Regions from separate parts of the Shewanella sp. cp20 genome, predicted to be linked through region 1. Evidence: predicted binding sites of a transcription regulator. Region 1 holds the regulator's gene; each other region holds the start of a gene.
The links. The regulator sigma-54, encoded in region 1, starts transcription at its own class of promoters, with help from an activator protein. The targets are predictions, from matches to a motif close to GTTGGCACGNNNNTNGNNT.

Region 1 (3,285 bases):
CTGATCGGCGACGCCACCCTGGAACAGGAAGGCAGCCAGGTCACAGGCTCGCAGATCCGCTACAACATAGAGCAGCAACAGCTGATCGCCGAGAGCAGCGGCAAAGACAGAGTGATCACCATCATTCAGCCTGAGAACTATCAGGAGCAGATCCAGCCAGAACAGAAACCCGAACAGCCCAAACAGGAAAAACAATGACACACCTAACCTTGAAGGCGGAGAACCTCGCCAAGAGCTATAAGAGTCGTGCCGTTGTCCAAGACGTGAGCCTCACGGTCAAGACCGGGCAGATCGTCGGCCTGCTGGGGCCAAACGGCGCCGGCAAGACCACCACCTTCTACATGGTCGTCGGATTGGTGCAGAGCGACAAGGGCCGCATCTTTATTGACGATGACGACCTGACGCTGGATCCCATGCATCTGCGCGCCCGCAAGGGCATAGGTTATCTGCCTCAGGAAGCCAGCATCTTTCGTAAGCTCTCGGTACGCGACAACATCATGGCCGTGCTGCAGACCCGCAGCGACCTGAACAACGACGGCCGCGAAGAGGAACTGGAACACCTGCTGGAAGAGTTCCATATCACCCACATCCGTGACAGCCACGGCATGGCACTCTCTGGCGGTGAACGTCGCCGAGTAGAGATCGCCAGGGCGCTGGCCGCCAACCCTAAATTTATTCTTCTCGACGAGCCTTTCGCCGGGGTCGATCCCATCTCGGTCATCGACATCAAGAAGATCATCGAACAGCTCAAGAATCGTGGCCTGGGGGTGTTGATCACCGACCATAATGTGCGCGAAACACTAGATGTCTGTGAGAAAGCCTATATCGTCAGCCATGGTAATCTGATCGCCGAAGGCACACCCGCCGAAATCTTAGACAACCAGCAAGTACGAGCAGTGTACTTAGGTGAACAATTCAAGCTATAGTTAATCTTATAACGGGGCCACACAGAAAAACCTATCTTAGATTGTGGCCTTAGCGACTATTCGATATATTTGTCCGGCACATATAGCCAGAGCTTTCTCATTTTATAATTAGAAACAAGGGAATAGCAGTACGATGAAAGCGTCACTTCAGCTCAAAATGGGTCAGCATCTCACCATGACGCCCCAGCTACAACAGGCCATTCGTCTGTTGCAGTTGTCGTCATTAGAGTTGCAGCAGGAGATCCAGCAGGCATTAGAATCTAACCCGCTACTGGAGTTGGACGAAGAGCAGGAGAGCGCCAACGTCGAGCTGCAAGATGATGCCGTCAGCGACAACTTCGACACCAAGTACGACGACAAGATAGAGCTGGATTCGAGCCAGGATAATTCAGGTGTCGAGACCTCTGACGCCCTGACCCAGGACTCCATGCCAGACGAGCTACCGGTCGATACCACCTGGGACGAGGTCTATACCGCCTCGCCCAACTCCAGCTCGGGCGCCATGCGTGACGACGACATGCCTTTTCAGGGTGAAACCAGCGAAGGCCTGTATGAACACCTTGAATGGCAGAAGAACCTGACCCCCTTTTCCGATAACGATCTGGCCATCGCCACCGCCATCATAGATGCCATCGACGAGCGTGGTTACCTGACCCAGACCTGTGAAGATATTCTCGAGGCCATGGGCGATCCTGAGATCGAACTCGACGAGGTCGAGGCTGTTCTCAAGCGGGTACAACACTTCGATCCCATCGGCGTGGCGGCAAGGGATCTCAGCGAATGCCTGACGATTCAGCTCGCCCAATACAGCGACGACACGCCGCATATCGCCAATGCCCGCATGCTGATCAAGGAACATCTGGATCTCATCGCCGGCCGCGACTTCCGTCTGCTGATGCGCAAGACCAAACTCAAAGAAGATGACCTAAGAGATGCCATCGCCCTGATCCAGACACTCAACCCCCGTCCCGGCCTCGCCATCACCGCCAGCCGCGACGAGTATGTGATCCCGGATGTGACTGTCACCAAGAAGAAGGGACGCTGGGTGGTCGAGCTCAATCCCGACAGCATGCCCAAGATCAACGTCAATCAGCAGTATGCCGCCATGGCGCGCAGCACCAAGAGCCAGGCTGATGGCCAGTTTATTCGTGGCCACCTGCAGGAAGCCAAATGGTTCCTCAAGAGCCTGGAGAGCCGCAACGAGACCCTGCTCAAGGTGACCAACTGTATCGTCGACTTCCAACAAGGCTTCTTCGAATTTGGCGAAGAGGCGATGAAGCCCATGGTACTGAACGACATTGCCGAGGCGGTGGAGATGCACGAGTCCACCATCTCGCGTGTGACCACACAAAAATATATGCATACCCCGAGAGGGATCTTCGAACTCAAATACTTCTTCTCCAGTCACGTCGGTACCGACGATGGCGGAGAGTGCTCTTCAACAGCAATACGCGCCTTCATCAAGAAGCTGGTTGCTGCGGAAAACCAGAAAAAGCCATTGAGCGACAGCAAGATGGCTCAACTCTTGGCCGAACAGGGTATCAAGGTAGCTAGACGCACCATTGCCAAGTATCGCGAAGCGATGCTGATACCGCCGTCGAATCAGCGCAAGAGCTTATAAAACAAACCTGGAAACTGGAGGACTATCTTTATGCAAATAAACCTGACTGGGCACCATATCGAGATCACCCAATCTCTACGAAGCTACATCGAAGAGAAATTCACAAAGCTTGAACGTCATTTCGATCAGATCAATAATGTGCACGTTGTATTAAATGTCGAAAAGTTGCAACAGAAGGTTGAGGCAAAGTTACATCTCCGCGGCGGAGAAGTGTTCGCAACATCCGAACATGCGGACATGTATGCCGCGATAGACTCCCTGATTGACAAACTCGATCGTCAGGTCATTAAACACAAAGAGAAGCTTACTAAACATTAACGATGGAACTGAGTACCATCCTGCGGCCGGAGTGCACCACCTGCGCCACTCCGGGCAGTAAGAAAAAGGTACTGGAGCTTATCAGCGACTTAGCCGCTGTCCAGTACCCTACCCTCTCCTCTCAAGAAATTTTTGAAAGCCTTCTGGCTCGAGAGAAAATGGGCAGCACAGGTATAGGCAATGGTATCGCGATTCCTCACGGGCGGCTGACCAACATAGATCAACCCGTGGCCGTACTGGTTAAATGTGCTGAACCAATCGCATTCGATGCCATTGACAATCAGCCCGTCGATATCCTTTTTGCATTATTAGTGCCCGCAGATCAATGCGAGCAACATCTTAGCACCCTGGCCGCCATGGCCGAGAAGCTCAATGATAAGGCGATCATTAAGCAGCTAAGAAAGACCCAAGATGAATCCG
Region 2 (3,285 bases), on a different contig from region 1:
TCTGCACCTGAACCTGGGCGATGTCGGGATCGGCCTCGGCATTAAACGTCAGGGTGATCTGCGCGTTACCAAAGCTGTCACTGGTGGACGAGATGTAACGCAGATGGTCAATACCCGTCATGCGCTGCTCGATCACCTGGGTAACCGTATCTTCCATGGTCTTGGCAGACGCGCCAGGATAGATGGCGCTAATCACCACGGTTGGCGGCGCAATACTCGGGTACTGCGACACGGGAAGCTTCATGATAGAAAGCACCCCGGCCAACATAACAATAATTGCAATCACCCAGGCAAAGATAGGGCGATCGATGAAAAAACGAGCCATAACTTTACCTTACTTCTGTGGTTGCTTGTCTGATTGCATCTCGCTGAGCGGCTTACCCACTACAGGGGCGCCTGGACGTATCTTCTGTAAACCCTCGACGATCAGCTGATCGCCGGCCTTCAGGCCACTAGTGATGCGCCACTGGTGATCGATCACCTCGGCTGTGGTCACCACTCGCGACTCGACCTTGCCCTCGCCGCCAATCACCATGGCTACGGCCTGGCCCTTGGTATTACGGGTGACCGCCTTCTGTGGCACCAGAATCGCCTTAGGATCTGTACCTGCGTTCAACACGGCGCGCACATACATGCCAGGCAGCAAGACGCCATCCGGGTTAGGGAATTCGGCCCTTAGGGTTACTGAGCCGGTGTTTTCATCCACGCTCACCTCGGCGAACCTTAGAGACCCCATATGCTCATACTCTGTGCCATCTTCCAGGATCAGACGCACATCGGCATTGTCGGCCGCCTGAAGTTGTCCCTGCTTAAGCTTGGCCTTGAGGCGCAGTAGCTGGGCGCTAGACTGGGCGATATCGACATTGATGGGATCCAGCTGTTGAATCGTCGCCAAGGCATCGCTCTGATTGGCGGTGACCAGGGCACCGGCAGTCACAGACGACTTACCGATACGGCCCGAGATAGGCGCCTTCACCTGGGTGTATTCCAGGTTAATCTTAGCGGTATTGATCGCCGCCTTAGCCACGGTCACGTTAGCCAGCGCCTCTTTATAGAGGGCGTCGGCCTCGTCGAAATCTTGTTGGCTGATGGCATCTGTCTTGATTAGGGCCTTATATCTGGCCGCCTTGGCCTTGGCCGAGACGAGACTGGCATTGGCACGGGCCAGATCTGCCTCGGCACTGACCAGCGCCGCCTTATAGGTCGACGAATCTATCTGATAGAGAGATTGACCCTCGGTCACCTCACCACCCTCGACAAAACCGCGCTCTGTGATGATTCCTGTAACCTGAGGACGCACCTCGGCTTCAAGGTATGCCTTGCTGCGACCCGGTAGCTCAACCTGAATAGCCTGGGACTGTTCGACAACCTGAACCACCCCAACCTCCATGCTTTGTGGAGCCGCCGCCGAATGACCTGGGTTCTCGTCCTGGCCACAACCTGTTATCCATAACGCCACACTAACTAACGAGGCAATTTTTACTATTTGCCGCATGAGAACTCCTGATCAAAGCCGCAACAAAAAACCCCCATGCACGATCGAGGCGCTATGGGATATTTAATGTGAGCAAAATTAAAAAAAGATTTAGAAACTATTTATCTCACACCTAGCTTAGTGCAACAAGAACAAGTAAGCGGAGATATTGTAAGTTAATGCAAATTTTTATTTTTAATCATGTTTTCTTGTTAAGAAACAGTTAAAGATTGCAACTTTTGGCTCAGTTTTAGCGTTTTTTGTGTCTAAATAGTGATCTTCGTCATTCGATCATGATGAAAACTAACACCATATGAAACATGAGGTTAAATCAAAGTTGTTCATAATTGTTCACATCTTTATTTGATCAGTTCATCTGTGCCAACAAGGCCATTCACAACTTGGACTTATAGTCGCCTCATCAGCCAAACAACAGCTAGATGAGATGAAGATGATGAAGACCTTAACTCAGTTAAAATGTTCGATACTCCTTGGCAGCCTGTTAGCCGCTGGCGGCGTCATGGCCGAGTCGCAAAGCACACAAGTGTTAGGTGGCAATATCACAGGTAAGCTGACCTTTGCTTCCGATTATGTCTTTCGTGGTGAGTCAGAGACCATGGATGGCGATGTCCCTGTTGTGCAAGGCACGCTGGGATGGGGAAATGATCAAGGTTGGTACGGCGGTGTTTACGCTTCAAACATCAAGTTTGCCGATCCTAATCTGGAAATCGTCACGGCACCCTACATAGGTAAGGCTGGCACCTTCGGCGATTCAGGCATTACCTATGATGTCATGCTCTTCTCCTATCTCTATCCTGGCGCCTCATACTCTAACTACACAGAGTTATGGCTCAAGGTAGGCAAACAGTTTGGCCAGGCCAACCTGCAACTAGAGGTTACACCCACAGTCGATGACTGGTTTGGCGTGGACGGCTGGCAAGGCGTCAACTATGCCATCCATCCAAGCTATCAGTTTGAAAATGGTATTAGCCTCTCGGGCAGCTTAGGTTATCAGGATCTCGATGGTAATGGCGCCGAGGGCTGGGGCCATTGGAACCTGGGGGTAAGCAAGACTTTCGCGGGCCTCAGTTTTGATCTCAGATACCACGGCAGCACAGTGGATGAGAGCCATAAGGTATACGGCACACAGACCAAGATTTTTGATGACCGAGTCGTTATCGGCGTCAGCAAGAGTTTCTAAGCACTCGCAGTTTCCAATCTCTGCACGTTTTGCCAGCCCTCGGGCTGGCTTTTTTGTATAGGGATATACTTATCCCCGGTGCTCAGGGATGAGCATGGAGGGGATTTGTACATGGCCAAAAATATTCCTGACATTTTTTGGCATTTCCCCCATCCATGGGGGTCAGAATACTTATCCCCGATGCTCAAGGACGAGCATAGAGGGGATTTTTATAGGGGCATACTTATCCCCTAAGCACAGGGGTGAGCACTTAGTTATATCCTGTTGTCGCCCACGCCACAGGCGAGAATACGGCTGATCTCTGCCAGGGAGCGACCCGATTGAGCCTGCCAATCGTTGAAGGTTTCCTGCACCTGAGCCAGACCCCGCTTCGAGGTAAAGCCGGCGTCGACCAGCTTATGGGCCTGAAAATACCCCTTGATATCCTCAGTCAGCAGAAAGGTATCTTTGCCTATGGTACGCAGAAAGTAGGGCCCAGTGTTGCCGCCTAGACGGCATCCCAGGCGTTTCAACTCGGCCCAGAGTCCGACGATATTCTCGCTGGGCCAGTCGGCTATAAACTTGGCAAAGCTGCCGTGGGCGAGCTTAATATCATGCACCATCAGGGCGT
Region 3 (3,285 bases), on a different contig from region 1:
CAGGAACTCACGGTCTGCATCCAGGTTCTCCAGCGCATTTTCCAGTGAAGTCGCAACCTGTGGGATCTCAGCCGCTTCTTCGGCTGGCAGATCGTACAGATCTTTGTCCATGGCTTCGCCTGGGTGGATCTTGTTCTGGATACCGTCAAGACCAGCCATCAGCAGTGCAGCGAACGCCAGGTATGGGTTAGCCGTTGGATCTGGGAAGCGAGTCTCGATACGACGAGCCTTAGGGCTTGGCACTACTGGGATACGGATAGACGCAGAGCGGTTACGTGCCGAGTAGGCCAGCATTACTGGTGCTTCGAAGTGAGGCACAAGACGCTTGTATGAGTTGGTGCTTGGGTTAGTGAAGGCGTTCAGCGCGCGAGCGTGCTTGATGATACCGCCGATGTAGTAAAGTGCAGTTTCACTCAGACCCGCATACTTGTCACCAGAGAAGAGGTTAACACCGTCTTTAGCCAGTGATTGGTGAACGTGCATGCCGCTACCGTTGTCGCCAACGATTGGCTTAGGCATGAAGGTCGCAGTCTTACCGTAAGCGTGGGCCATGTTGTGAACCACATACTTAAGGATTTGGATTTCGTCGGCTTTTTCAGTCAGCTTGTTGAAGCGAGTCGCGATCTCGTTCTGACCGGCAGTCGCCACCTCGTGGTGGTGAGCCTCAACTACCTGACCCATCTCTTCCAGTACTAGACACATGGCGCTACGGAGATCTTGTGAAGAGTCAACCGGTGCTACTGGGAAGTAACCGCCTTTCACGAATGGACGGTGACCTGTGTTGCCGTCTTCGTAGTGAGTGCCTGAGTTCCAAGCCGCTTCTTTGGCGTCTAGCTTAACGAAACAGCCAGACATGTCGGTGCCGAACTTAACGTCGTCAAACAGGAAGAACTCTGGCTCAGGACCAATGAGTACGGTATCGGCGATGCCGGTAGAGATCAGGTACTCTTCGGCTTTCTTAGCGATAGAGCGTGGGTCGCGGTCGTAACCAGTCATAGTGCCTGGCTCAAGAATGTCACAGCGGATCAGGGCAGTGGTTTCTTCGGTGAACGGGTCTAGTACGAAGGTCGTTGGGTCTGGCATCAGTACCATGTCTGATTCGTTAATGCCTTTCCAACCAGCAATAGATGAACCGTCGAACATTTTACCGTCTTCAAAGAAATCGGCATCAACCTGGTGAGCAGGAATAGATACGTGCTGCTCTTTACCTTTAGTATCGGTAAAACGCAAATCAACAAACTTAACTTCAAGTTCTTCTAGTTGTTGTAAAACTGATTCAACTGACATTCTAAAGTCTCCGAGTAGAGTAGAGGGGATGCCCTTCTTATATCATTCAGCGTTGCGACCAACGCGGTTCTGGCATGAGTAAAGCGAGACTCGTGCCAAAAGTTTAAAGTATTGATTTTTATGGGAACGATAAAGCAGGCGGGTGGCGGAAATCTCGATATTGCACCATAAAGGTGCATTGATTGCCTCTTAATGGTGCGCTCACCAAGATGGTGCGCACCAATATAAACATGACTATTCATAGCTGACTAAAAAATAATCCTGTGCGAGAGCCCCTCGCTAGAGTAGAATGGCACGTTTTTTATTGCAACAGCTATTATTAGGGCTGTTATCAATACCCTATTTTTTCGATGGTAAGAGGTTTATCCGTGTTAGAGAATTTACGTAACATCGCCATTATTGCACACGTTGACCATGGTAAGACGACCCTGGTTGATAAGCTGCTGGCACAGTCTGGAACCCTTGAGACTCGAGGAGAGGCCGCTGAGCGGGTGATGGATTCCAACGATCTTGAAAAGGAACGTGGAATCACGATTCTGGCGAAGAATACTGCCATCAAGTGGAACGACTACCGTATCAACATCGTTGATACCCCTGGCCACGCCGACTTCGGTGGCGAGGTTGAGCGTGTACTTTCTATGGTTGACTGTGTGCTACTGCTAGTTGATGCGGTCGATGGTCCAATGCCACAGACACGTTTCGTGACTAAGAAAGCCTTCGCTCAAGGCCTTAAGCCTATCGTAGTGATCAACAAGATCGACCGTCCGGGCGCTCGCCCTGATTGGGTTATCGATCAGGTATTCGATCTGTTCGACAACCTGGGTGCTACCGATGAGCAGCTGGACTTCCCAATCGTTTATGCCTCTGCACTGAACGGCTTCGCTACCCTAGATCCTGAAGAGACTGGCACCGACATGACGCCACTGTTCGAGACTATCGTCGAGAAGTGTCTTCACCTGATGCCGATGCCGAAGGTGCTTTCCAGATGCAGATCTCTCAGCTGGACTACAACTCATACGTGGGCGTTATCGGCGTAGGCCGTATCAAGCGCGGTAGCGTTAAGGTTAACCAGCAGGTTACCGTAGTGGCGGCCGATGGCACCACACGTAACGGCAAGATCGGCCAGGTACTCGGCTACATGGGTCTGGACCGTCACGAAGTTGAGGAGGCAAACGCCGGCGACATCGTGGCTATTACCGGTCTGGGCGAGCTGAAGATCTCCGACACCATCTGTGCCGTGGGCAACGCCGAAGCCTTGCCACCTCTGTCTGTTGACGAGCCAACACTGACCATGACCTTCCAGGTAAACACCTCTCCGTTCGCGGGTAAAGAAGGTAAGTATGTGACCTCGCGTAACATCCTTGAGCGTCTGCAACAGGAGCTGGTACACAACGTGGCACTGCGCGTCGAAGAGACCGAGAGCCCGGATCGTTTCCGCGTATCAGGCCGTGGTGAGCTTCACCTGTCTATCCTGATCGAAAACATGCGTCGTGAAGGCTACGAGCTGGCCGTATCACGTCCAGAAGTTATCGTTAAAGAGATCGACGGCGAGAAGTGCGAGCCATACGAAACCCTAACCGTAGACGTTGAAGAAGAGCATCAAGGTGCGGTTATCGAGAAGCTAGGTACCCGTAAAGCTGATATGCGTGACATGCAGCCAGATGGCAAGGGTCGTATCCGTATCGACTTCATCATTCCTAGCCGTGGCCTGATCGGTTTCCAAACCGAGTTCATGACAGCCACCTCAGGAACGGGTCTTATCTACCACTCATTCGACCATTATGGTCCTGTGAAGGGCGGTGAGATCGGTCAGCGTCAAAACGGTGTGTTGATCTCTAACGCTACCGGTAAGGCATTGACCTTCGCCCTGTTCGGTCTGCAAGACCGTGGTCGTCTGATGATCGGTCACGCCGCCGAGGTTTATGAAGGCCAGGTAGTGGGTATCCACTCTCGCGCTAACGACCTAACGGTTAACTGTCTGAAAGGTAAGCAGCTGAC

Region 2: the regulator sigma-54 is predicted to act here: its motif matches at 1,713-1,731, upstream of DB48_RS07295 (TorF family putative porin).
Region 3: the regulator sigma-54 is predicted to act here: its motif matches at 1,369-1,387, upstream of glnA (glutamate--ammonia ligase).

Annotation. Positions count from the first base shown of each region.
Region 1 is NZ_JPII01000026.1:4,786-8,070, reverse strand. Features, by position in the region: gene lptA (lipopolysaccharide transport periplasmic protein LptA) at 1-198, shown strand, start outside; gene lptB (LPS export ABC transporter ATP-binding protein) at 195-926, shown strand; gene DB48_RS08850 (RNA polymerase factor sigma-54) at 1,060-2,547, shown strand; gene hpf (ribosome hibernation promoting factor) at 2,578-2,865, shown strand; gene ptsN (PTS IIA-like nitrogen regulatory protein PtsN) at 2,868-3,285, shown strand, end outside.
Region 2 is NZ_JPII01000019.1:79,331-82,615, reverse strand. Features, by position in the region: gene DB48_RS07305 (efflux RND transporter permease subunit) at 1-325, opposite strand, end outside; gene DB48_RS07300 (efflux RND transporter periplasmic adaptor subunit) at 335-1,495, opposite strand; gene DB48_RS07295 (TorF family putative porin) at 1,929-2,675, shown strand; gene DB48_RS07290 (DNA-3-methyladenine glycosylase I) at 2,930-3,285, opposite strand, start outside.
Region 3 is NZ_JPII01000009.1:194,322-197,606, forward strand. Features, by position in the region: gene glnA (glutamate--ammonia ligase) at 1-1,287, opposite strand, end outside; partial or broken gene typA (translational GTPase TypA) at 1,656-3,285, shown strand, end outside.